Alkalinema sp. FACHB-956: one gene and its partner. The protein of the gene in region 1 interacts with the protein of each later gene in a pairwise test. Links are inferred from orthologs where the notes say so. Each region holds a gene or a part of one and is shown in the gene's direction. Other genes may lie near its edges.

The links.
Region 2: the proteins of H6G21_RS24430 (region 1) and bioB interact in binary tests that used the Escherichia coli proteins (3 or more experiments, as listed by UniProt). The link is inferred for Alkalinema sp. FACHB-956 from one-to-one orthologs.

What each region holds. Positions count from the first base shown.
Region 1 is NZ_JACJRC010000046.1:9,472-24,811, reverse strand. Bases 8,330-11,276 are described here. They hold H6G21_RS24430 (class II glutamine amidotransferase), read left to right. Parts: upstream 8,330-9,367; coding sequence 9,368-10,186; downstream 10,187-11,276. Other genes in these bases: H6G21_RS24420 (biopolymer transporter ExbD), read right to left, coding at 11,036-11,276; H6G21_RS24425 (DUF4333 domain-containing protein), read right to left, coding at 10,150-10,998; cysK (cysteine synthase A), read right to left, coding at 8,330-9,044. Also shown: ABC transporter permease DevC, read left to right, coding at 1-725; H6G21_RS24470 (DevA family ABC transporter ATP-binding protein), read left to right, coding at 736-1,440; H6G21_RS24465 (cadmium resistance transporter), read right to left, coding at 2,032-2,700; H6G21_RS24460 (hypothetical protein), read right to left, coding at 3,202-3,492; H6G21_RS26125 (hypothetical protein), read right to left, coding at 3,528-3,653; H6G21_RS24455 (YeeE/YedE family protein), read right to left, coding at 3,667-4,899; H6G21_RS24450 (sulfurtransferase), read right to left, coding at 5,223-6,221; H6G21_RS24445 (four-helix bundle copper-binding protein), read left to right, coding at 6,864-7,199; H6G21_RS24440 (acireductone dioxygenase), read right to left, coding at 7,386-7,928; more of cysK, read right to left, coding at 8,076-8,329; more of H6G21_RS24420, read right to left, coding at 11,277-11,461; H6G21_RS24415 (MotA/TolQ/ExbB proton channel family protein), read right to left, coding at 11,464-12,189; H6G21_RS24410 (hypothetical protein), read right to left, coding at 12,304-13,326; H6G21_RS24405 (sulfate ABC transporter substrate-binding protein), read right to left, coding at 13,662-14,717.
Region 2 is NZ_JACJRC010000005.1:17,471-32,639, forward strand. Bases 101-2,876 are described here. They hold bioB (biotin synthase BioB), read left to right. Parts: upstream 101-899; coding sequence 900-1,853; downstream 1,854-2,876. Other genes in these bases: H6G21_RS08110 (biotin transporter BioY), read right to left, coding at 101-579; cutA (divalent-cation tolerance protein CutA), read right to left, coding at 1,885-2,214; H6G21_RS08125 (DUF2834 domain-containing protein), read left to right, coding at 2,357-2,876. Outside these bases: more of H6G21_RS08110, read right to left, coding at 1-100; more of H6G21_RS08125, read left to right, coding at 2,877-3,025; H6G21_RS08130 (4'-phosphopantetheinyl transferase superfamily protein), read left to right, coding at 3,062-3,769; rpsO (30S ribosomal protein S15), read left to right, coding at 3,819-4,088; H6G21_RS08140 (PAM68 family protein), read left to right, coding at 4,114-4,629; H6G21_RS08145 (GNAT family N-acetyltransferase), read left to right, coding at 4,739-6,007; H6G21_RS25390 (hypothetical protein), read right to left, coding at 6,044-7,594; H6G21_RS08155 (M20 family metallopeptidase), read right to left, coding at 8,412-9,635; H6G21_RS08160 (DUF4344 domain-containing metallopeptidase), read left to right, coding at 10,043-10,870; pyrE (orotate phosphoribosyltransferase), read right to left, coding at 11,031-11,648; H6G21_RS08170 (hypothetical protein), read left to right, coding at 12,050-12,511; H6G21_RS08175 (tetratricopeptide repeat protein), read right to left, coding at 12,707-13,813; H6G21_RS08180 (YbjQ family protein), read left to right, coding at 13,881-14,207; cyclic pyranopterin monophosphate synthase MoaC, read left to right, coding at 14,471-14,974; H6G21_RS08195 (TMEM165/GDT1 family protein), read right to left, coding at 15,075-15,169. UniProt on the Escherichia coli protein: Catalyzes the conversion of dethiobiotin (DTB) to biotin by the insertion of a sulfur atom into dethiobiotin via a radical-based mechanism.

The sequences.
Region 1 (15,340 bases):
TTGACCAAGCCTCGCGGGGTAGTTATAAACAAGTGATTGCTGACTTGAAGCAAGGCAAACTGGTCAAGACGGAAATTGAGCGGCATACGATTACACTGGCCGATACCTTCACGATCGGGTCTTCCTTTGGGACGGACGGGCACCTCGTCACCAGCGATCAAAACTTTCTGCGGCTTTTTCCGCGCAAATCGGCGCAGAGTGTCTCCTTGGGAATGCTGAAGTTAGAACCCGGTGCCAATCCCGATGTTGTGGTCAGTCACCTCAAGCAACATTTACCCAATGATGTCTTTGTGATGACCCGTAATCAATTCATGGAATTTGAGAAAGGCTATTGGCAACGCAATACCTCGATCGGGTTTATTTTCAGTATGGGTGTGACGATGGGATTTATTGTGGGGATTGTGATTGTGTATCAAGTTCTCTCCACGGATGTCAACGCTCACATGGCCGAATATGCAACATTTAAGGCGATGGGCTATGGGAATGGGTATTTGCTGAGTGTGATTTTTGAAGAGGCGATTATTCTCGCAATTTTAGGCTTTATTCCCGGTGTGGCTGGGGCCTTGGGGCTATACACCCTGGCAAGTAACGGCACTAAACTACCGATTTTTATGACCCTGGGCCGTGCCACGACCGTTTTGATGTTAACGGCCATTATGTGCGTGATTTCCGGCGCGATCGCGACTCGCAAACTACAATCGGCTGATCCGGCTGATATTTTCTGAGGTATGACCCATGGGCGATATTATTTCCATTCAAAATCTCAATCATTATTTTGGGCAAGGCCAACTGAAAAAGCAGGTTTTGTACGAGATTAATCTGCAAATTGATGCGGGCGAAATTGTTTTGATGACCGGGCCATCGGGTTCAGGCAAAACCACCTTGTTGACGTTGATTGGGGGCCTGCGTTCCGGGCAAGAAGGTAGCCTCAAAATTTTAGGCGATGAATTACGGGGCGCAAGCGATCGCAAACGCATGATGACCCGTCGCAATATCGGTTACATTTTCCAAGCCCATAATCTACACAGCAGTTTAAGTGCCATGCAAAATGTGCGGATGGGCTTAGAAGTGCATCCGGGATTGTCTCCAAGTGAGATGAAACGCCGATCGATTGAAATGTTAGAACAGGTCGGGTTGGGCAACCGCGTGAACTATTATCCATCGGATCTCTCCGGTGGCCAGAAGCAACGGGTGGCGATCGCCCGGGCTTTGGTCAGTCATCCCAAAATCATCCTGGCGGACGAACCGACGGCAGCTTTGGATAGCAAATCAGGCCGCGAAGTGGTGGAATTAATGCAGAGATTGGCTAAGGAGCAGGGCTGTACCATCTTGCTGGTAACCCACGATAATCGGATTTTGGACATTGCCGATCGCATCGTCCATATGGAGGATGGACAATTAGCAACCGATACCAACTTAAATGAGAGGATGGCTGCTTGATTGAGGCATCCCGTCCTCTACCCTCATCTCCATTGCCTCATCGACTCCATTTCCTCTGGGCCCGTCTCCCTGAAAATGCTACAGCTATGCAATTTAGCCTGTGAAGCAGGAGAGCTGACTTCAGTTAATCTAATTAATCTGGCCAGATTGAGTTTAGTGCTTGCCAATTCAAGCCCTGTACGAAGTGAGTAGCTTCTTGGGGAAGAATCTGCATCTCAGCCCATAATTGTTTGGGTTCAATGCCGAAGCTATATTGTAGCCCTACAATGATTGCAACAATGACCAAAAGTAGTCTAATACTTACCTTGATGACTCGCCATAATAGAATGAAGAGCAAAATTGAGATTAGGATCGTTGTGATTGCTAGGATCATATAGGAATCTCTTGTTAGTGAAAAATTGATTATTGTTCCTATTCTAGAATTCTAGTTGCTCATCAACTAATGATTAAACTTCCCACTGACTTCTTGAAACATCGACTACAATACTGGTAGATTAACTAAGAATTTGAGTTGCAATCAATGGTGGCGATCGATAGTTATAGTCTCAGTTCTCTGGAGGACTTGTACCATTGGTGAGAAGATAAAGTTCGTTAGTTCATTGCGAAGAGAAGTCGATAGGACTCATTGTCAATCAAAATACGCATTCCTAGCCACATCAAAATGAAAGGGAAAATTTTCCTAGCATACCGAGCAGCTGCAAAGGCGATTTTAGGTTGTCGCGTCAAGTGATAGGAAAGGAAGCACCATAGACCCACTGTGGCATAGCACACACTCAAAATGATGCCCAGATGTGGGAGTGTACTGCCTGCAAATAAAGGTACATAGATACCAATGTTGTTACCACCATTGGTAATTGTGACTGCTGAAACTTGATAGGTTTGCCGATCGTGCAATGTTTTCCAGAGGGAGGGAAGGGATCTATGCGATTTCTCTGAGCGAAGCTGGGGTGGGCTACTGACCGTCTGAATGGTATGTTGATCCTGCTGACTTAAGGTAGCCAACTGGCTAATCCCAATCATTACAGGGAGCAAGCCAAGTAAGCCAATCCAAATTTCTGGAATTACTAGTCGTCCTAAAAAACCGACCAAACTCACACCCACCAACACCGTAAATCCAACATATTCACCGATAACCACATGGCGTGGCTGAAAGCTTCGATCAACTTTGCTGAAGAACAGGGTCAAATAAATATTATCGTCAAAGGTTGTTGCGAAAGCTGCGGCAACGCCCGTCATTAATGCGCCTTCTAGCCAGTTCATTATCCTCTCCTTCTTGTGATTTTAATGGCAGCGTGTTAGAGGGATTCAATGGTGTTATTCCTTGAAAACTATCAAGATAGTGATACGGCTCTTTGCTTGACTGATCGATACAGCAACCCATAGCAAAACAGGCTTCAGGCGTTGTATCTATTCCTTGTCGTTACGTAATCCGCTGTATATCGCTCGGGGAGCTTTAAATTTCGCCATGATATAAGACTATTCTCTTCAATTGATAAGAGCAAATAGTCTTTATTGTGATATTGATAAATAGAAGTGATTAATCTTCTACATTCATTCTTTGGGAGTCAGTTCTCGTGACATTAAAAAATCTCCTCAAAAGTGCTGGCTTCGAAGAGATTTAGTCTTGATAACGTTGCTGTAGTTAATGTTGCAACAATAATAATGATGTGCCGATGATGTTATGGAATGAGATTATGCACCATTAAAATTGTCGAATCCTTGTTCGATGAGATAAGGTTGGAAGATTTACTTGTTTGGCATCTAATCTTCATCTGCAATTACTAGCACGATCGCGAATCCATCGTAGCCCTTGCTTCCAACGGTCTGAATTGCAGTAGCCTTTACGCGAGGTTCTGCTGAGAGCAACTCATTAAACTTGCGTACACCTTGAATATTTTCATCACGACTCTCTGCATCAATGATGCCCCCCTTCCGCACCACATTATCCACAATAATGACACTGCCCTGCCGTGCACTTAATGATTGAGTATTGCGATCGAAATGATTTTTTAGGCAATCCGGAACATGCCTATTGAAAAGTCCTTTTTTCATGGAGCGGTTCACCCGCTTCACACCACTGAGTGTAATTAAGCCGATCGTCCCCCTCGCTGATGATTAAGGCCAATGATTCCACCCAGTAACAACGCCATGACTAGTCCAAACAAAAGGGTTTGCCAGTCGTTAGTGTTGATTAAAAGGTGCTTCTGCTTCATGGTTACAACTTGCTCAATTGACCGCGAACCCTAGTTTTCTACGCAGCCAGAGCCCAACTGCCGTTCCCACTAGGGCTGCAATAATCCAAACCCAGCCATGCAAACTGGTTGAAGCGATGCCCCCAAAAAATGCGCTGATATTGCACCCAAAGGCCAAGAATGCGCCGTAGCCCATTGCAAAGCCGCCCCCTAAAGTCGATGCAATGGCTGGGAAGTTCCACTCGGTCTTAATCACAAATCGTCCAGCCGCAGATGCAGCAATTAATGCCCCTAAAATCACTCCTAGGTTAATCACAATGCTGGCATCAGTGAATAGGGGTTGTCCCAGAGCTTGCTGTCCGCTCCCAGTTCCCCAAATAGGATGTCCATTGGGATTCCAGCCTAGAAAGAGGGCTACTTTAGCAGCACCTAATGCAAAGCCCCAAGTCACGCGCCAAGGCTGTCCCGAGATAATTAATGTGAACCAATTGAGAATGGCTAATAAAACGGCTCCCATAAATAATGACCAACGATCGGATAACCACGATCGCCTTGTCCCTGGAAACTGAAAAATTGACTTAATCTCTAATGAACGCCATCCCGAAAAAATCCCCTTGTATTGGCTCCAGCGCAAGAAAACAGCTATGAGCGTGATCACCGCTAGTTGTAGTACGACTGCTCCAAGCCACCCAAAATTCATTCCTAGGGAAATCGGGGGGATCGATGGCAACCCAGCCCAGAAAGCGCGAGTTAGACTGGCCACAAATGCACCCACTGAAAAGGCTAGGAATGTCACGCCCATGGACAAACTGCCGCTTCCCAGCGTGTAAAGTGTGCCGCAACCACAAGCCCCACCAAACTGCATCCCTACGCCAAACAGTACTGCACCGATGATGCCTTGCAAGCCGATTGGAGCCACAGCTCCTTTCACTACTTGCCCTCCGATCGAGCCTGCGGCTAATACGGGTGCAAACAAAATCGTTGCTACACCCAACATGACTAACTGGGCGTAAATTCCTGTGACTTCACGTTGTATAAACAACTTTCGATAAGCGGAGGCAAACCCAAACCCCGATCGATACAATGTAACGCCAAACAGTCCACCAATCAAAAATAATGCACTTTGTTGCCAGCTATAACAACTCAACCCAACCATTCCCATCACCAACCCCGCTAATGCGATCATTGCAAAACGGCGCTGGGGATTCTGGTTGGGGGGACGATCGAAACCACTGTCAGATGAATCAAGAGGAGTGATGCTACTCATAATTGCAGTCTAGATGCCTATGGACTACTACAAGTTTCTTCAAGTAAAAGTCTCTTCAAGAAACCGTGATCCTGAAGAGACTCAAAGCGTTAATTACTCAAATCTAGCTGTTCTTGCCCCCGGTAGAATTTTTAGGGGGCGGATCGGAAGTTGTGCAACTCATCAAATCAGCGGAATTGGATTGTTGCACCATCAAAGTTGAAACTAGTGCTAAGCTAGTGCAGCTGACTAGGGTGATTGCCCACGCAATATTTAATGTTTTCATTGCTGTTAATGCCTGCGTTGCGGTCAACATTCTTTCAAGGTCTGATCTTCTGGTGAAGTTATGCCTTGATGGGTTTTTCTGGCCCAGTTTCAACCGGCAGATCTGTAGTACTGTATTCTGTCCAGGAGCCTTCGTAAATACGAACCTTAGGATATTTCAGTAGGTGCTTCAGGACAACGTACTGTAAGGTGGCTTCCCGACCAGTGCTACAGGAGACAATGATATCGTCAGTGGGTTTAATCCCTTTCTCTGCCAGTAACTTGCGGATATCGTCCAATGGCTTCAATTTGTGAGGGTTTTTTAGGGCATCCTGGGCATTATCCGCTTCCGTAAAAGTAGGCCAAGGGATGTTGCGTGCGCCAGGGATATGACCGTTACGAACCCAAATGTCCTTTTCTCCTCGGAATAAATCGCCGGGACGGGGATCAATAAAGACTACTCCCGACTTACCAATCAAGTTTTTGACATCCTTGAGTGTGACCCGAATGGATGAGTTATCTCGAACAGTGAACCGCTGTTGTGAGTATCTGGGAAACTCTTTGGTCGTCGCTTCCCCAGATCCTTTATAGCCAGCAAACCCACCATCCAAAACAGCAATGTTTTGAATGCCCGATCGCTCCAATAGATAAGCAACCATGGTTGAGCCCAAGATATCCCGCCCGTCGGAATAGACTAAAACGTGGCTTTGATTGCTCACGCCTGCTTTACCTAAAGTATCGCCGAGTTTAGTAGTATCCCAATATTGCACTGGTAAGAAACCATCGGGGCCTCGGAAGACGGTATCAGCAATATTGATGGCATTGGGGACATGACTCGTAATGTAATCTAATGGCGCATTCCGCACATCTAAAATTCGTAAATTCTTGTCCTTAACATGGGCTTTTACCCAGTCAGGCGCGACAAACTGAATCTGTGCTTTTGTAGCTGCTGCTCCTGGCGCGATCGTGGCCCAAGGTGTGATCACTAGTACGGCTACCAGCACTGCTAACAAAGATAGAAATTTAGGGGCGGACAGTTTTCTCAGTTGACCTCTCGCCCACATCAAAACCAATTTCATGGGTTTTCTCCTGAAATGTTTGGACGATCGCAGCGTAATCTACGGCGAGCGACTGTAGAATCTACGGCAACTTGATCGGATAACCGTAGTATACTCTGTTGAGTACAGTTGCACAGCTTTCTAAAAATTACAAGTCTAGAAATCGCAAGTTTATAGCATGGGTTCTGTAATGACTTCCCCACGGGATTCCTGGCTGTATGTCAGGAATTCATGACATAAAAAGGACGTTTTTTCTGTTCCTTCCGCGCCATTAACCGGCTGCTTGCAAGCTGCATCGTGAAAAAGATTGTACGAAGGGGTTGATTCCAAGAATCCAGAGTCGATTGTGGGAAATTAATCAAGCCTTTCGGAATCGGGTGTTGAGATCCTAGATGCCTCAAAATCCCACATTTACAGGGGGGATTTCAAAATGTACTGGTAAATCTTGACCTGTAGAGGGGACTTTGAGGGGAATGCTCTAATGGCTTAACTCGTTGGTATTGACGACCCAAGGCAGCATGATTACTGTTGAGATATGAATTCTTTCTGCTCACTGAGGTGGTCATCATGATGTCTACAACTACAAGTTCTCAAGCATCCATGACTATGAGTGTAGAAATGCAAAACTGCATTAACATTTGTAATCGCTGTCACGAGATGACAATGACCACATTGACTGAATATCTCAATCAACAGGAGCAACAGACGGACATTAATCTTCTCTGTTTGTTGCGGGATTGTTCTGAAATGTGTGTAATGACGAGTAACCTGATCACCGATGGCTCAGAGTTCATGGGAAGAACCTGCCAACTGTGTTCTGAAATGTGCGAAAAGTGCGCTACTGTCTGTGAGTCCGTTCCTCAAAATCAACAGTTAGCGGACTGTGCGGCCCTATGCCGTCACTGTGCTGAGGTTTGCAAGAGCATGGGATTGCAGGCAATGGCTTATTTCCGTCGGCCCAATTTGACCAATCTAGATTGCATCACGAGTCTACGCTAATCTCTTCTTCTAATGGTGTTCTGGTTCTAACAGTGTTCTGGTTCTACAGTGTTCTGGTTCTAATACTAGGGTTCCTATTGGGCCTATGAGGAGGATCAATCAGCATCAAAACCACCATTGGGCGATCGTTAAGCGATCGCCCAATGGTTTGAATTATTTAATTGTGAGTGTTCTACTAGTTCTCTACTAGCGGGAAAACGGTACGGGGGTTGAATAATGGGGTACCCAACCTTTTGCAGTGATAAAGTACCGAACTGCTTGGTAGGAGAGGGTTATGCTAGGACTGGATGCGTGTTCTACGAAGGCTGGGATCTGTAAGTAATCACCAACTTCAAGCTGTAGTTGCATCTCGCTGCCATCTGGACGAATAAATCTAAACAGCATTTCCCCCGAAAGTAAATGCCAGATTTCGGGATCGGTATGATAGTGCAAGCGATCGTACATCGTTGCTAAGGAAAGTAATTGACTCGTGCCGGGATGGACGATCGCAACTTCACACCACTGGCAATTTGTCTGATATTGTAGGGCTTTAAATTTCTGGTTATAGAGACAGAGTAGATTTTGTTTTTCTACAGCGGTTAACCCATCTTGTTGCACCAAAAGTTCTGAGGAATAGAGTTGCTCACCTAGACTCCAATGGTGTAGCTCAACCCCAATCTCGGCAAGATGAGCGGCAATTTCTTGTTCCTTAGATAGAATCGTTCCACCAGCTAGCAAAAGGTGTGCCATAGAACTTTCGGTGTAGATTGGTTAAGTTTAGTATACCCCAGTTTCTTGGTCGGAAAACCGGGGATTTAATCTTTCTCAGATAGTAATAGCTAGGATCAAGTCACAGAATCGGCACTAGGAAGATGATGCACATAAGACGTGTGATGCTTAACAGGGAGCCAAGCGGGGTTGATGATAGAGGTCAAGATCCTTAAAGAGTGGGGTGCTGAGGTAGCGTTCTCCAAAACTGGGTTGAATGACAACAATGAGTTTATTGGCATTCTCAGCTCGTTTTCCGATTTGTACCGCCGCCCAGAGCGCAGCTCCCGAAGAAATTCCAGACAAAATGCCCTCTTCTCTGGCGAGTCTTTGGCCATAGCGAATGGCGTGATCATCGGTGACCGTGATGACTTCATCGATCAGTTCTAGGCGCAAAACTGGAGGAATAAACCCAGCCCCGATGCCTTGAATTTTGTGTTCTCCGGGTTTGCCTCCGGTGAGGACTGCGCTGGTGGCGGGTTCAACTCCGATCGTTTGTAAGCTGGGTTTCTTGGCTTTAAGGGCTTCAGAAACGCCAGTAATGGTTCCCCCCGTCCCTACGCCAGCCACAACAATATCCACGAGACCGTCAGTATCTGCCCAAATTTCTTCAGCCGTGGTTTCTCGATGAATTTTAGGATTGGCGGAGTTCCGAAATTGCTGCAACATTATAGCGTTTGGCGTAGTTGCAACGATTTCTTCTGCCCGTGAGATGGCATTGCGCATCCCGCCTAAACTAGGGGTTAATTCCAGTTCGGCCCCAAAGGCTTTCAGCATGAGTTGGCGCTCAATACTCATGGTTTCCGGCATGGTGAGGATGAGGCGATATCCCCGAGCAGCGGCAATCATGGCTAGGGCAATACCGGTGTTGCCAGAGGTTGGTTCTACTAATATCGATTCACCGGGTTTAATCAATCCTTCTTCTTCCGCCGATCGAATCATGCTGAGGGCGATGCGATCTTTAACGGATGCCGAGGGATTCAATCCTTCTAATTTAATTGCAATCCTTGCAAGACAGCCTTCTGACTGCGGGATGCGATTGAGTTGCACCAAAGGGGTAGAACCAATCGCATCGGTAATGCTATCCAAAATTCCCATAGAACCCAATTTTTATCAACGCAACGGGATAGCTCTATAATATACGGTATTCCCATCGGTTAACCGTAGATAAAATTGTGAGCCTTAATTGTGAGCCTTAATTGTGAGCCTTAATTGTGAGCCCTGACGATGCCCTGACAAGTTTCCGCCTTGATTAAGGGGAGCTAGGGGGGATCGGTATGGGTTGCAATTACCAGTTGATTGGGTAGTACTTGCGTTAGGCGTGATACTTGCTCTAAGTGTAATTCTTGCGTTAAGCAATGTTTTTCTGTCGGCGATGCTTGCTGTAAGTGACCCTTAAATTCAGTCGGTAGGTGTGATTTATGTGCCAATTACTCGGAATGAATTGTAATGTCCCTACCGATATTTGTTTCTCCTTTGAGGGCTTTTGTGCGAGGGGCGGAAAAACCGATGAGCATCGGGATGGTTGGGGGATTGCCTTTTTTGAAGGGTTGGGATGCCGGGTTTTTTTAGATGATCAACCGTCGATCGAGTCTCCGATCGCGCAATTAGTACGGCAATATCCCATTAAGTCCACGAATGTCATTGCCCATATTCGCAAGGCAACGATCGGGCCAGTGGGTCTAGAAAACTGCCATCCGTTTAAGCGCGAGTTATGGGGACGCTATTGGGTGTTTGCCCATAACGGTGATCTCAAAGAGTTTCATTATCCAAGCCAAGGCCACTACTGCCCCGTGGGAAGTACGGATAGTGAACAGGCGTTTTGCCAGATTTTAGAAACCTTACGGCAACACTTTCCCCAGGGCAAACCCCCCTTGGAAGTGCTGTATCCAGTCTTGGAAACTTTGACTCAAGAGATTGCCCAGTATGGAATTTTTAACTACTTGTTCTCGGATGGGGAGCATTTATTTGTGCATTGTTCCACGAAGCTAAGTTACATTATCCGGCAAGCCCCGTTTGCAGCGGCTCACTTGGTGGATGAAGATATAACGGTTGATTTTCAAGAACTGACAACGGCGAGCGATCGGGTGGCTATCATTGCAACAGTTCCATTGACTGATAATGAAGAGTGGATTACGTTGCAACCTGGAGAACTGCTCGTGTTCCAGGATGGTCAGCCTGTGACCCAATCCGTTATTCCCTTTTACTCCCCTAACTCGCGCCATCCGGTGGCATCCTGAGGCGCTGCTTCGATCGCGCCATTGCTAGAGGTTGATGTCGTGGGGGCCGCTGGCGTTGCTAAGCTCCCAGAGGCTGGGCTGACTGCTGGCGTTTGGCTGCCGATCGCAGCAGCCTTAGTGGCAGACCCCGCTTCCTCGCGGATTGCTTGCCAGGTGATTTTACCTTCGGGTTCAATTTTGACGCTAACAATGTCACGGCTAGTACTAGGAAGGGTTGCCGATGGTGGGGATTTGTCAGGTGCAGTGGATGCTGAAGCATCAACCAATTTGCACTCAAAACTATCTCCCGGTTTAATGGCCCGATAGCCACCGCCGCAGTCAACTTTCAGCGTCTTTGGGAAAGGGGGCAGTCCGTCCTTAGGGGGGGTGGCTTTTGAAGGCGTAGAATCTGGCAGGGGAGGGGTTGCGGAGACTACGACGGATTGGGCGAGATCGGGTTTTTCCGGGGTCTGGGTTTGGCCCAAAACCGCTTGAACCTCGGACTCTAATTTGGCGAGGTTGAGTAATCGCCAGGAATGGGGAATCTCCCAATTAACCTTGTCTTTTTCCGCTGTGGCCCTCACTTGGATAAAAAAGCCTCCCTCGGGGTTTAAGGCTCCCGTGCATTCAAATTCTTGGTCGGGTTGAGCTTGCAAGTTCTTGGGACAGGTAATGGTTTTGACTGAGATGCCACTTTGCTTTTCAATCTCCGTTTTGAGGAGGGTTTCGATCGAATGGGTTGCGGAGGATTGATTGCATCCGGTTAGGCTAATCAATGCGATCGCTGCGATCGCCCTGAATCTCATACCTAACACCACACTTCGTTTTGCCATGCTGATCTGTTTTGCTATGCTAGTTTGCCTTGCCATGCTAATTCCCCTCAATGGCTAAGGAAACGCGCTCTCCACCCACTTTTTGTAAGGTGCCTAAAACCTTGGCCAATTGTTCATAGGACACTTTGCGATCGGCTTTGAGCAAAACAGCGGCTTGGGGGCTGCTGGCCAAAAAGGTTTGCACTTGCTGGGATAAATCTGTTTCACTCACAACCACATCTTTCACGGCTAATTTGCCTTGGGCATCGATCGCGACAATCATGGGGTCAGGGCCTTTGGAGGCTGACGGATTAGCAGGGGCATTGGCGCTGGGCAGTGTGACGTTTAATGCATTTTGCTGTTTCGTCAAAGTCATTGACACAATGATGAAAAACGTGAGAATGGTCATAACCACGTCCATCATGGGTACCAGGTTGACCTCTGGCATTTGATTACTAGCGTGATTGCTGCGTTTCAAGACCATGATTAACCGTCCACTGTGCTTCGATCCGGGATAAACTCATTCATTCTGCCCATGTCAGAATTGGACGCGGATTTTTGGTATTGAAACTTAGGTTCGTACCAAATCTGTCGATAGATTAATTCCAGTTCACTACCCACGATCGAAAAATAATCCAGTTGCTTGGCTTCCAGGGAAACTAACACTCGCAAAATACTCAAGGCAATAATTGCGACAATCATTCCCCCCGCCGTTGTGATTAAGGCTTCCCCGATCCCAGCCGCCGCTTTGCCCAAATCTCCCGCACTGCTTGCCCCGCCGCCGCCACCGATGTTGAGGTTACTAAACGTCATAATCAAACCTGTGACGGTTCCTAAAAGACCCAATAATGGAGCAATCCCAACGACGCTTTCCAGTAATTTGTGTCCCCGTCGAATTTCAATAAATTCCTTTTCACTCGAAGTTTCTAAGGCTAGATGAAACGTTTCGGGCGTAGGCTGGTGTAAGCGTAACGGTGCTAGTAGATAGCGCCCGATGGGAAGATGGCTACCTCGCCGTGCAATATCTGCGGCCAACGCGAGATCGGTATGGGCTGATTCCAAGACATCGTGGACAATTCGACCTTCTTGCTTGAGTAACTGTCGCCAGAAGACAGCTCGTTCGATCGCGCAACCAAAAGTTGCAACGGATAACCCCACCAGCGGGATCATCACCGGCCCCCCTTTGGCGATCATTTCATAGAAATTAGACATGGATGTTCCTCAGCTTGAGCAATTGACAGGTTTGCGATGAACGTTGCGATGAACGTTGCGATGAACGTTGCGATGAACGTTGCGATGAATTTTGCGGTAAATGGTGTTACGACTTTACTGGGGCGGCACATTCCAAATCGTCAAGACACTACCCCCCTTGGTACTTGGGAGAATGAAAACGTAGAGTTTCTTCGAGGCATCCACGGTGTACAGTAAGCCACCGTTGTAAGCAGTTGGGCCGTCAAAATTAATGCCTCGGGTGCCCAAGTTGCCCTGAATATAGGTTGGAAATACGTCTTCTGGTGCTTCGTCAAATAGCAGCGCTGCCGAAGCACCCGGCTTGAGTTTTGTGCCTGCAAAGGCGATCGTGGGCTGTGCCAAACTATTCGGGGTGGCATCTGGAGCTGAGGTGGAACCGAGAATTTCGGCGACATCCGGAGGGACAGGAATGGCTTTAGCGAGGTCTCCTAAGGCAATGACTTCTGGTGCCAAAACATAGATAGCGGTGCCCGTGGTATCCACTAAGATATTCAGAATTTGGCCCTGACCTTTCCGGGAAACTTGATATGCTTTGTGATCCGGTTTATTCAAGACGGGAGAGGCTTGATATTTTTTACCAGGCAGTTCCTTTTCAAAAAAGCTGGCGACAGAGGCCAAGTCTTTTGTGGTCGTAAAGCAAGCAGATTGTCCGTAGCAACCGGCGACTGCCCCTGGATAGATGGGAAAATCATCCCAAGCAGAGGACGTATTCTCTTCCGAAGTGCTTTGCTTGGAATCGTCCTTAGTTTCTGTCTGCTTAGTTTCCGTGACCTTGGGAGGGGTGGCGGGTGGAATCGGGTTTGAGGGCTGGGTGGGTGGGGGGGAGAAGGTGGGTTTGCTCAGGGTGGCGGTTTTCTGAGTCTTAACAGATTTAATTCCAGTCGATTTGGTAATCGTTGGAAGTTGCGTAATGCGCACCTTTTTTTCTTCTGGTTTTACAGATGCGGCTTCTTGTTTCTCACCTCCCGTGGGAATGACCAGCGATAGGCCATGGAGTCCTAAAGAAATTGCCATTCCTAATCCGAGTAGCTTTTTGGTGGTTTGGGCGTGGGGAGCGGGGGCCGCATGCAACCATTCATCGATCGCTGTCGTGGTCACTGTGGTGTGATTTTCAGCAATAGATTGGGGATCAGTAGGCGAGTCAGGTGACAAATTCTTACTGGCCTCGGATGTCATTTTAGGAGGAAAAAACTTTAACACGGGGATTACGCTTGAGACTCACGATGAAGATAACTGAGACGAAGAAAAACTACAGGCACTGAATGTAAATTGAACTGTGCCTGTAGGCATTTGCCGATACCAAAATTGTGAGGAATCATCCATAGCAACCCTTGAAATAAGCCTCAAATCCTGCAATGAGCCTTTCAGCGCGTTGAGTGGGAATTTCCCTAAAAGGGGCTTACTCAAGGGTTGCTCAGAAAGATGCTGAGAGCCTAGCGCTTATTGACTACCTGATCAAAAATTGCACCATCAGCAAAGAATTTCTTCTGAACTTCGTCCCACCCTCCAAAGTCCTTGACGGTGTATAACTTGCTGACCTTCGGGAATTTCTTCTCAAACTCTTTAGCCACACCGCCATCTACGGGACGGAAGCCAACTTTGGCATATTCCCGTTGCGCTTCTGGGCTATACAGGAACTTCACTAAGGCTTCCGAGACTTCACGGGTACCACGTTTGTCAACGATTTTATCAACTACCGCGATCGGGTTATCGATCGAGATATTGACAGGCGGGATCACGTAGAAAACGCGATCGCCATTTTGCTCAGCCAGAATCACTTCATGCTCATAATTCAGTAAAACGTCGCCTTGCCCCTTTTTGAGGAAAATGTCCGTGGATTCTCTTGCATCCTTGGGCCACACAGGAACGTTTTTAGCAACTTTGCTAAAAAATTCCTTGGCTTGGTTGTCGTTGCCCCCGGTCTGGCTCACGGAACCCCAAAGTCCGAGGAAATTCCAAATTGCGCCCCCGGATGTTTTGGGGTTGGCCGTAATGACCTGCACGCCATTGGCGAGATCACTCCAGGTTTTCACTTTCTTAGGATTGCCAGGACGAGTGACTAACGCAATAACCGATTTAGTCACAATGGCATCATTGGGCGCTTCCTTTTCCCAGCCGGGTTGAATTAATCCAGCCTTTTCTAAACGCTTGGTATCCAGGGCCAGGGCCAGGGACACCACATCTGCTTCCAGGCCATCCAAAACGGCTCGTGTCTGGCTACCCGATCCGCCATAGCTACGATTGACGACCACTTCTTGGCCCTTTTCTCGCTTCCACTTTTCTTGGAACAAGGGAATGATTTTGTCGTGGGCAGCTTTGGTTACGGCAAAACTAACAAGTGTGATTTCTACTTTGTTAGGTTTTTGGGCAATCAATTTTTGCTCTGCAGGTGCAGCAAACGCTGAGGAAACTCCAATGGGCATCAGCGACAAGCTTAGCCCAAGACCCACTGCCGCAAATGATGGGATTGACGGTTTTACGGTAGTCATAACAGTTTAATCCTCGGGTGCTCTCTGTTCTTAGGAAATGGATTCTTCTGATAAGTACGCTGCTCAAACGACTGAGGGAAATAACAATTCAAAGCGCGCTCGTAAACCCAGCCAGTTCCCTGATTGATTTAATCTACGGTAAATCGAGCGGAATACCGTGTTTATTTGAGCTGCATAAAAGAATGTCACAAAAATCACCCAAGATCAAGAGGTTAACAATTTTTTCTCTAAAAACGATGAAATAGTGTCAACGTTTCCAGAGGGGGCTGATCTATTGATGAAATAAAGTCTGAAAATTGTAGAGTGATGTATTAAATGGTCTTGACCCAAGGCGATTTTTGTGTAGGTCGAAAATGATTTTCTTCAGGCTGTTCAGAATTAGAGGTACCCAGCATGTACCGTCTGTCAAAGTTGAAATGACCGGTTGAAATGACCGGTTGAAATGACGGGATTGTGCATAGGTTCTAAATGAGCTTGGAAATTTCTCTCCCTAATTCCTACAAAACTTCCCTCTAGCCTCTCAATTGAGCTGGCTACAACGCCCTCAATACGGTCAATCAATCGCATGAGTTTCAGACTGCTCAACAAAAGATGTGATCCAAAATACATTGACTAAGTTTTGT
Region 2 (15,169 bases), on another replicon or contig:
GTAAAACATGGCACGACGAACCGCATAAGCCGCCAGAGCGATCGCGCAAACCACCGCCAACTGCCCCGGCAACAAATTCACCGAATAGGTCACGATTGCCTGCACGAACGGAACCTTACTCGCATCAGCCAACTTCAGACCATACACCGCACTGAGGTATAGCATCCCAGTTGCATGAATCGTTGCCAACCCACTCAAGCAACACACCGCCAACCATTCCAAACGTGGTGCCGCCCGAAACGCGAGATAGCCACAGAGCCAAGCCCCCGGCAGAAACCCCAACAGATATCCAAAGGTGGGTTCTCGCAGGTAACCAATGCCACCCCCATTCATAAAAAAGGGAAATCCCGCCAAGCCCAACCCCAGATAGGCAATTTGAGAAATCACCGCCGCATTCTTACCCCCCAAACAGCCCACCAGCAAAACAGCGCCAATCTGGTAATTCACACCCAAGAAATGCGCCGGAATGCCCTGCAAGCTCCAAGTCCAAGGCAAGCCCACGATCGAAGCCTTCAAAAAGTTACCCCCGATCGTCAGGAGCAACCCAATCAATGCCCATAGTAGTTCAGTCAACGTCACCACGAACCGTCACCACGCTTGTTCGTCCTAGGCTTACCCAAGCCCTCGGCAGGCCGGTAAAGCATTCTGTGCCCGTCCAAGCATTCTTCGCCTGTCAAAGCATTCTGTGAATTGTATCAGGCTAAGGCGGGCATCCGGTGCCCCAGGGGACAGAGTCCCCCCGCTCCCATAGCGGCTATTCCGTGGGCAAACTAGATCGCAAAATAGCCCTCGGAAATTCCTCTCGAGGTGACCCTGTCGCAGGCAATGTCGGGGACGCAGATCTGTATCATTAATTAGATTCATTTGGTACATCCTTTAGCGTCTTTACCTTGAAACCTATGGTTGCTGCTGCATCGTCCAAAACCCTCGATCGGATCCGTCAAATCTATTCCCAACCCTTGCCCGATTTGATGTTCGAGGCCCAGCAGGTCCATCGATCGCACCACGATCCACGGGCGATGCAACTCTGCACCTTAGGCAATATCAAAAGCGGAGCTTGCCCAGAAGATTGCGGCTACTGCTCCCAAAGCGTGCACAACAACTCCGGCCTCAAACCCGAACCACTGATGCACACGGACACCGTCTTGGCAGAGGCCCAGGCCGCTAAAGCCGCCGGAGCCACCCGGTTCTGCATGGGGGCAGCATGGCGGGAAGTGCGAGATGGAGCCCAGTTCGATCGCGTCCTCGACATGGTGCGACAGGTGGCAGCCCTGGATATGGAAGTCTGCTGCACCTTGGGCATGCTGCAACCCCACCAAGCCCAGCAACTCAAGGAAGCGGGCTTAACCGCCTATAACCACAACCTGGACACCTCCCCCAACTACTACGAAAAAATCATTACCACCCGCACCTACCAGGATCGACTCAATACGATTAAAGCGGTCAGTGATGCCGGAATTTCCGTCTGTTGCGGAGGCATTGTCGGCATGGGTGAGTCGGAAACCGATCGCTTGGAATTCCTGGAAGCCTTAACCACCTTGGATCCCACACCGGAGTCCATTCCCATCAACAGCCTGATTCCGATCGCAGGCACCCCCCTGGAAAACGCGCCCCCCGTCGATCCCATTGACCTGGTACGGATGATCGCCACCACGCGCATCCTCTTCCCCAAGGCGATCGTGCGCTTGACCGCAGGCCGTTCCCAGATGAGCGATGAACTACAAGCCCTCTGTTTCCTCGCCGGAGCCAATTCGATCTTCACCGGCCCCGTGTTGCTAACGGCCCCCAATCCTTCCCGCAACCACGACGCTGACCTGCTCGATCGCCTCGGCATGGTGCCTAGAACCCTTTAGATCGCTGTAAATTTAACTGGTCTGCCGATCGTTACGCTCCCGTCACCTGTTCAGCAATCCACTGGAGATAGGGTAGGGAGCCTGCCACGATCGGCAGCGCAATCACTTCCGGCACCTCATAGGGGTGGAGCGATCGCACCATCGCGTCAATCTCACCAAACCGCGCCAGTTCCGTTTTAATCAGCAGTTGCAACTCGCCCTCCTGCTGCACTTCGCCCTGCCAGGTGTAAATCGACGTGACGGGAAACAGACTGACACAGGCCGCCAGTTTCGCTTCTAGCAAGGCATGGGCGATCGTCTCGGCGATCGTTCCATTGGGTACCGTCACCAGAACGGTGCAGTATTGACTCGTCTCAGCCATCGTTCTCTTTCTATACTGAAGCAACTAGTGAATCAACGCTGGTCATCCAAGCTAGTCATCCACGCTGGTCATCCCAAAAATGATTAGCCGATCGAACAGCTTCATATTGCTACCCTTAAACCGAGACTCCTGGCAAGTTCCTATGCTACTTCGATCGATTTTTTTAGCAGTCCTGTGGATCGGTTTCGTTGGGTATGCCTTCCTGCTGGCTCCCCCCGATCGACCGGACACCCTCGACCTCATTCTTCGCCTTTCCACCGGAAAATTTGACGGCATTAATCCGTTGATCGTCAACTTGTTCAACATCATGGGCGTGTTGCCCTTAGCCTACGGCTGCCTGCTCTACAGCGATGGACGCGGCCAAAAACTCCCCGCCTGGGCCTTTTCCGCAGGATCCTTTGCAGTGGGAGCCTTTGCCCTGCTGCCCTACCTGATTTGGCGCAAGGATAACCCGCAATTTGTAGGGCCGAAAAACTGGGTGATTAAACTGTGGGATTCCCGCTGGCTGGCGATCGTCATTGCTCTCGCAGCGGTCACCATGATTTATCTAGGCTTCAGCAAAGGCGATTGGGCGGATTTTGTCCAGCAGTGGCGCACCAGCCGGTTTATCCATGTCATGAGCTTAGATTTCTGTCTCCTCTCGCTGCTCTTTCCCACACTGCTGGGGGACGACCTGGCACGGCGCGGCATCAGCGATCGCCGGATTTTCTGGATCGTCTCCTGCCTTCCCCTCTTCGGCACCTTGGGCTATCTGCTGTGGCGACCCCCCCTGCCGGACAATTCAGCTCCCCCCGCTAGCACTCCAGCCTAGGCGGCAGCGACGATAGCAACGACGATAGCAACGACCATGGCAACCGTACATCTTTGGCAAGCAGGACTCGACTGCGATCGCCGCCAACTGGCCCACTATGCCCAACGCCTGTCACCGGATGAGCAGCAAAGGGCCGATCGCTTCGTCAAACCCCGACACCGCGATCGCTTCATCACAGGGCGGGGCATCCTGCGGGGGCTGCTGGGGCAATGTCTGGGAATTGCGCCAGAGCGCTTGCAATTTTCCTACGGGGCCCACGGCAAGCCTGACCTAGCCTATCCCGCCAATTCTGGCTGGCAGTTCAATCTGGCCCATTCCGAGGATCAATCCCTGATTGCCCTCACCCAGGGGGCCGCGATCGGCGTTGACCTGGAAAAAATCCGTCCCATGCCGCAGTTAGAGCAACTCACGGCCCGCTTCTACGCCCCCGATGAACATGCCCAGATCCTGGCAGCCCCGATCGCCGATCGGGAAATGCTGTTTTTCCGCTATTGGACGTGCAAAGAAGCCTTTCTCAAGGCAACTGGGGAAGGCTTGGGCAAACTCCAGCACCTACAACTCGCCCTCGGTCGATCGGCCCAGGAGGAACCTGTCCGCATCATCACCCTCCCGGAAAGTCCTCCCACTGCATGGCAATTGCGGGAACTGCCGCTGACCAACGGGTTTGTCGGCGCGATCGCCGTGGCCCATGCTGAAGTGGCGATCTCCTTCACCTCTTTCCAAACCGGGGAGTTCCTATGCTAGTATTGTTAACTGCTGTCTAAAACTTAAAGCAAGGAAACGCAATAATCCCATGGCTTTGCTGCAAACTCGTAAGCAAGAAATCATTTCTGATTACCAAACCCACGAAACCGATACCGGATCCGCTGAGGTGCAAGTTGCCATCTTGACGGAGCGCATTAACAAACTGAGTGCGCACCTCAAGACCAACAAAAAAGATCATGCTTCCCGCATGGGGCTGTTGCGCATGATCGGCACCCGTAAGCGTTTGCTGGCCTATATCCAAGGCAAGAGCAATACCCACTACCGTGAACTGATTACTCGTCTGGGTATTCGCGGTTAAGAACCCTATTGGCAGAGTGCTCCCTATGTCGGCTGAACCGCAAAAGTCTAAGCAAGAATCCGCTTCTGAACGCCTTCCCTTTGAACCAGGTGCCTCGAAAAAAAAGGTAGCAAAGCCATCGGAGGCTCGGGCAAGTTCTGAGAACCAGAGTCAACCTGAAAAAGCCGAGCGATCGGCGAGCGCTAAGCCGGGTGGCATGGGGGTTCCTGAAGTTGTCAGTCAACGCATGGCTCGTCGGATGGCTTTCTTCAGCGGAGTTCCTACCTTTTTAGGCATGGCAACCTTTGTGGGCAGTTACCTACTGGTAATTCAACTCCACTACAAAATTCCGAATACAGCAGTTCTGCTCGTAAGTTTAGGGTTCTTTGGCCTCGGAGTTTTGGGCTTATCCTACGGTCTATTCTCTGCATCTTGGGATGAGGCTCGGGTGGGTTCTCTTCTCGGCATTGATGAATTTGGCACCAACACGGGTCGCCTGATTCAAGCCTGGAAGGAAGCCCGCGCCCAACAGTCAAAATCCCCGTCTTCTAAAGACCGATAATTTTTTGCACTCAGCATTCCACCCACTTGATACCGACTTGTGGGCTGGGCACAATCCAAAAGAGGTGTAGATCCTAGGATAATGACTAGGTCTGCGCCTCTAATTTTTTATGCAGAATTTCCCATTCTCGTTACGGCTAGCAGAAGACGCGGATTTACCCACGATCGCCCGTCTAAGCCGCTTTGCCTTTGTGCCCACCCAGTCCGACCAGCAGGTGCAAGAGGGTTGGTTCAGTCAAGGGGTGCAGTTGCCCGATCGACGGCGCTGGGTCGTCACGGAGGCCCAAACCGATCGCGTCGTCGCCACCTATGCGGAACTGGAATTGCAAATTGCCTGTTTAGGCAGCGTGATTCCTGCGATCGGACTAGGCGGAGTAGCCGTTGCGCCGGAATGCCGAGGCCAGTCGATCGCCCACTGGATGCTGACCCAGGCCATCCACCAAGCCCAGGCGCAACAAGTCCCCTTACTCATGCTCTATCCCTTCCAGCATGGCTTCTATCGCAGTTTGGGCTGGGGCTGGGTTGGGCAGGTTTATCAATATCCGATCGCGCCGCAGCACTTACCTAAATACCCACGATCGGGAACTGTCCAGCCCATTACCCCTAGGGAACGCCCTGCCGTCCAAGCCCTCTATCAACAGGTCGCACTGCAAAATAACGGTTGGCTGCTGCGATCCGATCTGCAGTGGGAGGCATGGTTTCAACCGCTTCCAGGCCAGGATTTCTGGGGCTATTGGGAGGGTGAGACACTCTTGGGGTATGTCCTGCTGGGGGTGGAACAACAGGCCATCTATGGCACAAAAGCGATCGCCGTCGTGCGGGAGTGGGTAGCAGTTAACCCAGCAGGGTATCGGGGTATTTTGGCCTTTCTGAGAAGTTTGCGCGATCAGTTTTCCCTCCTGATTTGGCATACCCACAGTGCGGATCCCTTTCCCCATTTACTGCAACAGCAGGATCGCGTCCTCCCCCAAGGGCACGATCGCACCTTGCTCCGGTTCAGCCATCGCCTAGGAGAAATCGGCAGTAGCTTCATGTGGCGTTTAGTAGACTGCCAAGCTGCGCTAACGTCCCGTCCAGTGCAACCCACCGCCCCGTTTAGTTTGGCCTTGCAAGTTCAGGACGCGATTTTAGGGAATTCTCAGTGGTGGGTTGACTGTGCCGATGGCCGCATGACTTGTACCCCGTTACGATCGCGGGCCGCCGCCCCGGCCATCCTCACCCTATCGATCGAACATCTCAGCGTTCTGTTTGCTGGAACCCGTACCGTTGAGGATCTGCTGTGGACCGAGGAAGTTCAATGGCAGGGCGATCGCACAATCCTCACTCACCTGACCCAAGCGTGGCAAGGTCCACCCCCCTTTTGTTGGGATTTTTTCTAGAAATCACCTGGGTTGGGACTGGTCTAGAAATCGACGCTAGGACAGATCCCGCTCTTCCTGTTGCCGCTTCAATTCCTTGAGACGGGTTAACTGATCTTCCACGGATTGGATTAACCGATCTAAATCCAGGCCATTGGTTTTGCCATCGGTGGAAGCGAGGTTAATCCGAGCACGATTGTGTAGCTCAGTAATTTTGTGTTGCAGTTCCTTGGCAATTGTCAACGTATCCCGGCTGAGATTCGTTAACTGTTGCTGCTGGTAGAACTTTAAGGCTGCACCGCGCAACACTTGCAGAGTTGCCTCTTCTCCCGTCGGTTTGGGAATGATGCGCAACCGTAGCAAAATGCGATTACGTTCATACAACCGTTCAATCTCGACCTGTAGAGGTTGATCGATCGGTTTCAACGGCAGACGCATCAAACGCTTGAGTTGAAACAATAGGCCATCAAATAATTCTTTGCTCAGGTTGTCTAGCATGGATTGGACAACGCCATTTTCACTCCAGAGAACGCGGCCTCCCGGAGTTTGACGCTCAAAATATAGCCGTCCAATGCCATTGTCTACAATGCGGCCCAACAGTTCCTGGATCAGTTGCTGGGGCGGCAGATGGCTGAGAATTTCTGGGGAACTGTCGAGGTATTGGGGAGAAATCTTGAGGGACGGTAGTGCGTTCTCTGGCCAAGGAAACGGCGGGACAGCCATGGCTTCCGAGACCCGATCGGGAAGTCTTAAATCCTGCCGAGGTTGGTCTCGATCGCCCTCTGGTTGGGCTAGCAATGCCTCATTAGAGAGTAATGACTCTTGGGATAGCTGAACCGCAGAAACGTCGCCGTTTTCTGGCCGGGGGAATGCCGTTGAATCCAATGCATCCAAGGCCGCTGGGTCGATCGTGCTGAACGGATTCACAGGAGACCCATTCGTGCGGGCCGCATTTGAGTCCAGCGGAGGGAAGGCAGGGTTGGAAAGCGGTTGAATTTCGGTGTGGGTGGCCCCCGATGCAGCGGACAAGTCCTCTTGAAGGCAGGTTTTGCCCTCTTGGGTGGTGGTATTCCGATGGAGCGATGGAATATTCCAGTCCGTTAATAGATCCGGACTTTCCAACACCAAAGTTTCCTTCAGCGATGCTGGATTAGCGGAGGCAGGCCGAGGGGCAGGGGCTTGGGAGCCCGCGTCTAAGCGGTTGAGGCTTGCTGGATCTAAATGTGCTGGCTTTTTGGCCCGGTTTTCCACCAAGTTTAAATAGGCAGACAGAACCTTATGGTGGGTTTCTGAGGTAATGGTTTGGGGGATCAGCGAATAATTGAGAAAAGCCAAAATGCGACGAACATAGTCCAACGCAGCAGCATCCTGTAGATTGACCATGCCCAGCCGCAACTTGCTCCCCTGAATCGAAAGGGGGAGGATTTGGTGGTACAAGCACGCTTCGAAGGGAAGAACTTTCCCAATCAACGTGAAAATGCTATCTAAATCAGTCTCTTGGTTCACCACGGCGGATGCATTGGGAGGGTTAGGGTGGTGGGGCGCTACTGCCGACGCAGAGCTTAATAACGGGTCAGCCTTAGGATCGATCGATCCATTAGACTGCAAAGAAGACTCAGAAGATGAAAAACTGAGTGGAGATGCTATAAACATAGTTCAACCAGAAACCCACTAGGTAGACCTAGTACCCTAGACGAAGGGATTGGTTGAGACTCCGGAAAAAAAAGATCTTTGTCCCCTATTCTATGCGGTTTGAGAAGGGGGATTCGAAAGATAAGCATTGCGGCTTAGTCGAACGCTGCATCTAACACTGAGCCAAACTAAGTTCTGTCAAACCCAGTTCCAGGGTCTTTCTATAGTAGAAGCACACAAGTAGAAGCACACAGGAGCACACCCTCTCTCAGGGAAGAACCTTTTGCAAATCGCCGTCACGATCGCCCAGACTTAGGGGCTAGCGAGTCAAATTCCAACGGTTCTACGACGAGTTGTCTAAATTAGCAATTTTGCCGAAGCGCCTTTTCTCTTGAGTTGACTAGACTGGAGAATAAGCTCTAAATAATAAAAAACCGACAGTCCTCTTAAGAAACCTGTCGGCCAGTCGTGTGTTCCCTGTTGATGACTCGGCTAAAGTTGAGTCCTCTTTATTATGTCTACATCAACCTATTACGCAAGAGATCGAGATCAGTGAAGTGCTGTGATCATGATCACATATAGTGGGTCGCCTTTCAGACTAGAAATGCGGCCAATCAATATTGAATAGTTACAACCGAAATTATACGGGTTCTTCCTACATTTTAGCCCGACATACTCAGTAATTCTACTGTGTTTTTTGAAAATGTAAATCTTTGAATCAGAAGAAATGATCTGAAATTGCGGCGAAGCTGCAAAACGATAAAGTCAAACCCCGTGAAAGTCAAACCCCGTGCTAGTTAGAGGGGGGAACTGAACAAAACGCTTCTACGCAACGAACAAATAATTCTACGCCCAGGGCAAGTGCCGTTTCGTCAAAGTCGAAGCGGGGATGGTGATGGGGATAGTTGAGCCCTTGGGCTGAATTGGCTGAACCCAGAAAGAAGTAGCACCCTGGAACTTCATTTAAAAAGTAAGACATATCTTCTCCCCCCATGGTTTGACAGTTGGGAACAACCCCTAAGGGGGATTCCACAACGGTTTCTGCGATCGAACTCACAAGGGCGGCCATGGTGGCATCGTTGATCACCGGTGGATAGAGCTTGTGGTAATTCAACTCATAGGTTGCGCCATGGCTTTGGCAAATCCCAGCAATCACCTGTTCCACCCGTTGCTCAAAGAAGGAGGCATAGTCTGGATTGAAGTAACGCACTGTCCCACTGAGCCGAGCGGTATCAGCAATGACGTTACAAGCCGTGCCCGCATGGAACTCGCCCACGGTCACGACCGCGGACTCGATCGGATCTACGTTGCGGGCGACGATCGTTTGTAACCCATTGACAATTTGGGCCGCCACAACAATGGAATCGATCGTCTGCTGGGGAATGGCCCCATGGCCCCCTTTGCCAAAAATGGTGCAGCGGAAGGTTTCAACGGCAGCCATCAGTGCACCACTGCGCACCCCCACTGTGCCAATGGGAAGCTGATTCCACAGGTGTAAGCCAATCACCGCATCCACCGTAGGATTTTGTAAAACACCGGCGGCGACCATGGGTGCAGCTCCGCCTGGGCCTTCTTCAGCAGGTTGAAAAATGATTTTGACCGTACCGGAAAAATCTGGATTGCGAGAGAGATAGTAAGCGGTACCGAGGGCGATCGCCACATGGCCATCATGGCCGCAGGCGTGCATTTTACCCTCATGCTGCGATCGATACTCAACTTCGTTTTCTTCTTGGATCGGCAAGGCATCCATATCGGCTCGGATGGCTAAAACCTTACCCGGTTGCTGGCCTACGATCGTGGCAACGATACCCGTTTCGGCAATGCCCGTTTGATGGGGAATGCCCCACTCTTGCAACTGAGTGGCGATGAAAGTGGCCGTTAATTGTTCTTGGAATCCCAGTTCTGGCCGTTGGTGCAGTTGTCGTCGCCAGTGAATGATCTGGGGATGGAGCGATCGAATGCCGAGGCGCACCTGTGAGAGTTGAGGAGAGGAAGAAACCAGTGGGGATGCAACCATACAGCAGTAATGACTTATCTATAGGGAATAACCAAAGGAATAACTAAACAGGGATAACCAAGCAGGAATAACCCATTAGCCCGAGCATTCTTTGATTTTGGCATCCCCAGAAAACTTTCGCTGAGTTCCGGCAGAACATCTCTCCCAAGACAGACTTCGATCAGACGGAATTGAGATAGGACGGACTGGAATTCCTTCAATCTGCATGAGGTGGAATGGGTGCGAAGCTATGGAATCCCTGGCGATTCTAGGCTGAACCGATCGTCAGAATTCCTGCAAGTTATGTACTTTCCTTGACGATCGATTTGGCGCTTTTCTAGGGTGGATACATCTTTTCGCCCGCTGATTGCTTCCTTTCATTGCTTCCCTTGGTTGGATATTTTTAGACCCACTTTACTAGACACACCATGAGCGTTCGATCGTGCCTTCGGGAATGGCCTATCTGGTTAGCAACCTTGACGGCTGGTTTCTTGATTTTGCTGAACTCTTGGCAGGGAAATGCGGTTGCCACCTTGCCTCCCAATTCTCCCATCGCCCAGGTTGGTGGACAGTTCCAAGTTGCCTACAGTCCTGTTAAGAACGCAGAATTCGCTCCCTTTCGGCAAGTGATTCAAGAAAGTCGGTTGTACGAAACGATCGCCGAAGAACTGAATAAAGGGTTGGTTTTGCCCACCGATGTCACGATCGCTTTAGCAGAGTGTGGTACCGAAAATGCGTTTTACAGCGCCGAGCACAAAAGCATTGTGATGTGCGATGAACTGCTGGCGTATTTTGGCAAGTTGTTTGCCCCCACTGCCACTTCGGACACAGACTTGGGAGAGTCTATGCTCTACACCAACTTATTTGTCTTTTTCCATGAACTGGGGCACGGATTAATCGATCTGTACGATTTACCCACGACCGGGCGAGAAGAAGATGCCGTTGATGAGTTTTCTACCATATTGCTCCTGGAAGCAGGCCCAGATGGGGAAAAAGCCGTGCTCAATGCAGCCCATTGGTTTGTCTTACAGAGTCAGCAACAGTCGGAGAATTTAGCCTTTTGGGATGAGCATTCCCTAGATTTACAGCGCTTTTATGGCATTGCTTGTCTGGTTTACGGCAAAGATCCCAACAAGTTTGCCGATCTGGTTAAAGATGGACTCCTCCCGGAAGCCCGTGCCCAGCGCTGTGGTCGTGAGTATACGAAAAAGTCACAAAGTTGGGAGAAGCTCTTGGCTCCCCATGGAAGATCGTAATGGGCGATCGTAACTTGCGATCGTGACATAGCCTGCGATCGTAACTTGCGATCGTGATATGGCCTGCGATTCAGGCTCCATCCCATCTGTTGTTGAGTCGGCGGATGGGATGGATAAAGCAGCTAGATCAGGTTAGGTGATCGAAGGTGATCGAGTCAGTTTAGGCGGAATGCAACGTCTTCCAGTGTTGTTGCAGATCCGCGATCGTAAACACGGCATCAAAGTTCAAGCCTTGCTCCGCATAAAACTCCGCACCGCCCTGTTGCCGATCGACCAAGGAAATCACACGATCGACTTGATAGCCCGCATCCCGTAAGCGATGTACTGCCTTCATTGCCGATTGCCCCGTGGTGACCACATCTTCCAACACCACAACGGGACTCCCCGCTGGTAACGTCGGCCCTTCAATGTAGGCTTGGGTGCCATGGCCTTTGGCTTCTTTGCGCACAATCAAGGCCGTCAGCGATCGACCTTCATAGGCAGCAACGACGCTTGTGGCCGTGACGATCGGGTCTGCCCCTAACGTTAGACCCGCAACCCCAACCGTATCTGCGGGAATGTAGGGTAACAAGATGCGCCCAACGCCCAACGCCCCCTGGGGATGCAGCGTGACTTGCTTGCCATTGATGTAGTAAGTGCTGCGCTGTCCAGACGAGAGTAGAAAATCTCCCTCCTTATAGGCGACTTCGCAAAACAAATCCAAAAGGGCTTGCCGGAGATCGGACAGGTCAGCACTTGCCCAAGCAAAGTTGGATTGAGTCATATTTTCTAGGGTCATCAGGGCAAACTAAAAACATTAATTGTGGGCACGATCGCCACCGAGATCAGTCGGCGTTCGATCAACTGGCAAACGATCAACAGACAAAACAGACCTCTAAACTTGATTCAAATTCACCAAATTCGAAGCTCACACTCAGGCGCTCACTTGAGTCAAACCAGTGCGTGAAACCAGTGCGTGAAACCAGAGTTTAGAACACCCGCTAACACTCGCGATCGCTGCGTGTTGAATCCTCCGAGCATTCCAGCATGGGATCTTGCCAAATTTGATCTTAGTCGGAAATGATCGGCTACCATGAATCGAAAACTTCGAATCACAAACTTCAAGGTCAATTTTTTATGGGCGCAAAGCTAACACATTGGGGTAGCTTGCTGCTAATGGCCACCGTTGGGTTATTCCCTATGGTTGCCGTACAAGCGCAAGAACCCACTGCTACAACAATTTATCGGCCCGATGAAACTATTCCTGATGCCATGGATCGGGAGTTTTTTGATCATGGCAAATCCTATGTGAATAGCCGTGACTTTCCGGCTACACAAAGTTTTCACACCCTTTTTGGCCCCGAATTTCCTGAGAATGCGATTATCAAAGACGCTAAAAGTGTCTATCGCCTCTATCGCTACCTGCAAGAACTGCAAAACGATCAGGATCCTTATCTCCGAACGGCGGATTTGGCCAATCCATTTAATACTTCAGTGCAGTTTTTGCCCAGCCAAACTGGACGGATGGCAGGCAATGAGCTGATTTTTGAGAATAGTGCTCCGGCTCCGGCCCCTGACCCCATGCTGGCTCCGCCGCCCGTGGCAGCGCCCGAACCCGTTGCTGCACCACCTATCCGGCAACCCGTGGAAGCCAAGTTTTAACGATCGCAACCTCCATGGTTGCAGACCGATCGCGTTTGAACAACGATCGCAGAGTTAAAAATTCTGCGATCGTTATTGTGTATGGCTAGCTTTGTGACGAGTGCTTTGTGAATGGATGCTCTGCGGGAGGAAACTTGCGAAAGAGAAGCAGCAAGACCGATCCTCACGGTTCCAAAGCTTTACAGTTCCAAAGCTTTACAGTTCCAAAGCTTTAATGGCAGCTTGCACCCGTTGCACATTGTCCTCTTGTCCTTGCTGCTGGTAGAGCTGATAGGCCCGTTGGAAAGCTTGCAGCGCAGCTTCCCGCTGATTGCGGGCTTGCAGTGCCTGACCTAAACCATAGAAGGCATTGGCGTCCTCCGGATCAAGCTGGGTTGCCTCTTGATAGGACGCGATCGCACTGGCATAGTCCCCCTGCTGAAAGTAACTGTCTGCAATGCCCCGATGGGCTTCGGGCAAGCGACTGTTCAACAAAATGGCTCGCTGGTAAGCCGCGATCGCCGACTCTGTTTCGCCCGCCGCTAACAGGACGCGCCCAATTTGCGCTTGTAGTTTAGCATTGCGAGGATCCAGTTGAGCGGCCCGTTCAAAGGCTTGGAGAGCCGAGGTGCGATCGTTGCGCATCAGGTGGGCAATTCCCAGCCCGAGGGGAATGCGGCTGGACTGGCTGTCAAACTTAGCGGCCCGTTGGAGAACATTGATCGCATCTTCGGGGCGTTCCTGCTCCAGTAGGATGAATCCAATCCCTGTCCGGGCATCGGTATTTTGGCCGTCGATTTTCAGGGCTTGTTGGTAAGCTTGGAGTCCTGCTTCGTACTGGTTTTGGCGGGTTAGCAAAACGCCCAATCCCAAATAGGCATTGAGGTGGCGATTATTCAAGTTGACCGCCGTCCGATAGGCAGTGATCGCCTCATTTTCCCGACCTAAACTCGCCAGATTAAAGCCCAGTGCATAGACAAAGTCAGCATTCTTAGGATCGATCGCGATCGCCTGTTGATAGGCTTGCACCGCTTCCTCGTACCGCCCTTGGGTCGCTTGAAGATAGCCAATGCTAGAGAAGATTCGAGCATTTTTGGGGTCTAGCTGGGCCGCACGCTCAAACAAGGACAAAGCTCTAGCGAAGTTTTTCGCCTCAACTTGATCTCCAGCATCCTTGAGCACCGTTTCAAGTTCTTGCTGTTCCGCCGTAGGCTTACTTTGGGCGTACAGTTCAACGGATTGTGCCATCGATGGCACCCCCGTTAAGGCAATAAGGGTGGTGACGATCGCCCCCAGGATTGACTTACCAAAAGAGTGGGTCATAGTGAGAGTTGTGTGAGGAACGGGCAGAAATGCTACCATCTCTGGGTTCATTTTGCGAGGATAGCCCATGATTTTATCAACAACCGATATTCTTCAAGGAGTAGAAATTGACTCCTATCTTGGATTAGTCACGGCTGAAGTGGTCTATGGCAGTAATGCTTTACGCGATTTTTTTGCCGGAATCCGGGACATTATTGGGGGCCGTACCGCCAGCTATGAACGGGTTTTCCAACAGGGCCAGCAGGCAGCCTTTGCAGAATTGGAGGCCCGCGCGAAGGCCCTGGGAGCCAATGCAGTGATTGGAATTGAAATTGACACCGGAACCATCAATCTCGACCAGTCTGGCGTCATGCTGTTGATTACGGCAGTGGGAACCGCGGTCCGCACTCGCTAACCCGATCCCGCGAAATTCCTGGCATTCTCAAGCCCCTGGCTCTCATATTCCAGGAAAACTTAGGCTCCTTGCCCCAGAAGCTTCTGGATACCTCAAAGCGTGAAAAATAATTAATAAAAAAGAGGTTATCCTAGGATAACCTCTTTTTCGTACGGGCTAGGAGGGATTCGAACCCCCGACACCGTGGTCCGTAGCCACGTGCTCTAGTCCACTGAGCTACAAGCCCTCGCACAAGATTTATATTAACACACCCTTCTCGAAAAATGCAAAACATTTCTGAAGACTCTCTCAATGCCTCATCCCTCAGTCATTTAGACGATCGCGGTCAGGCGCAAATGGTGGATGTGTCCGCAAAACCAATAACCGTGCGGCAGGCGATCGCAGAGGGATTTGTCCGGATGCAGCGATCGACCCTCGATGCCATTTTGGCTGGCAATTTGCCGAAGGGGGATGTTTTGGGAACGGCTCGCCTTGCGGGCATTATGGCTGCGAAGCAAACCGCAAATTTGATTCCCCTATGCCATCCCCTGCCGTTGCAAAAGGTGGAGGTGCAGATCCTTCCCGTGGAAACGTTACCCGGTGTGCGCATCGAAGCCACCGTGAAAACCAAAGCGGAAACGGGGGTGGAAATGGAAGCCCTGACTGCAGTTTCGATCGCAGCCTTGACCCTCTATGACATGGCCAAAGCAGTGGAAAAATCGATTCAGATCGAGGGCATTCAACTCGTCCAAAAAACGGGTGGCAAATCCGGCGATTATCAACGATAACTCCCACCAGCAAGCGAGTCCGTCGCGCTGGCTAGTGGAAATCGGGGAGTGGATTAGGTTTGGGCCAAGCAGACTAGATGCTGGGGCGGAATTCTGGACGCTACACCGGTTCAAACCACGCCACGATCGCAAAAATCAGAAAAAGGACGCCCCCTAAAGCAGTCACCACCCGTTCCGATAACCGCCCTGCAATTA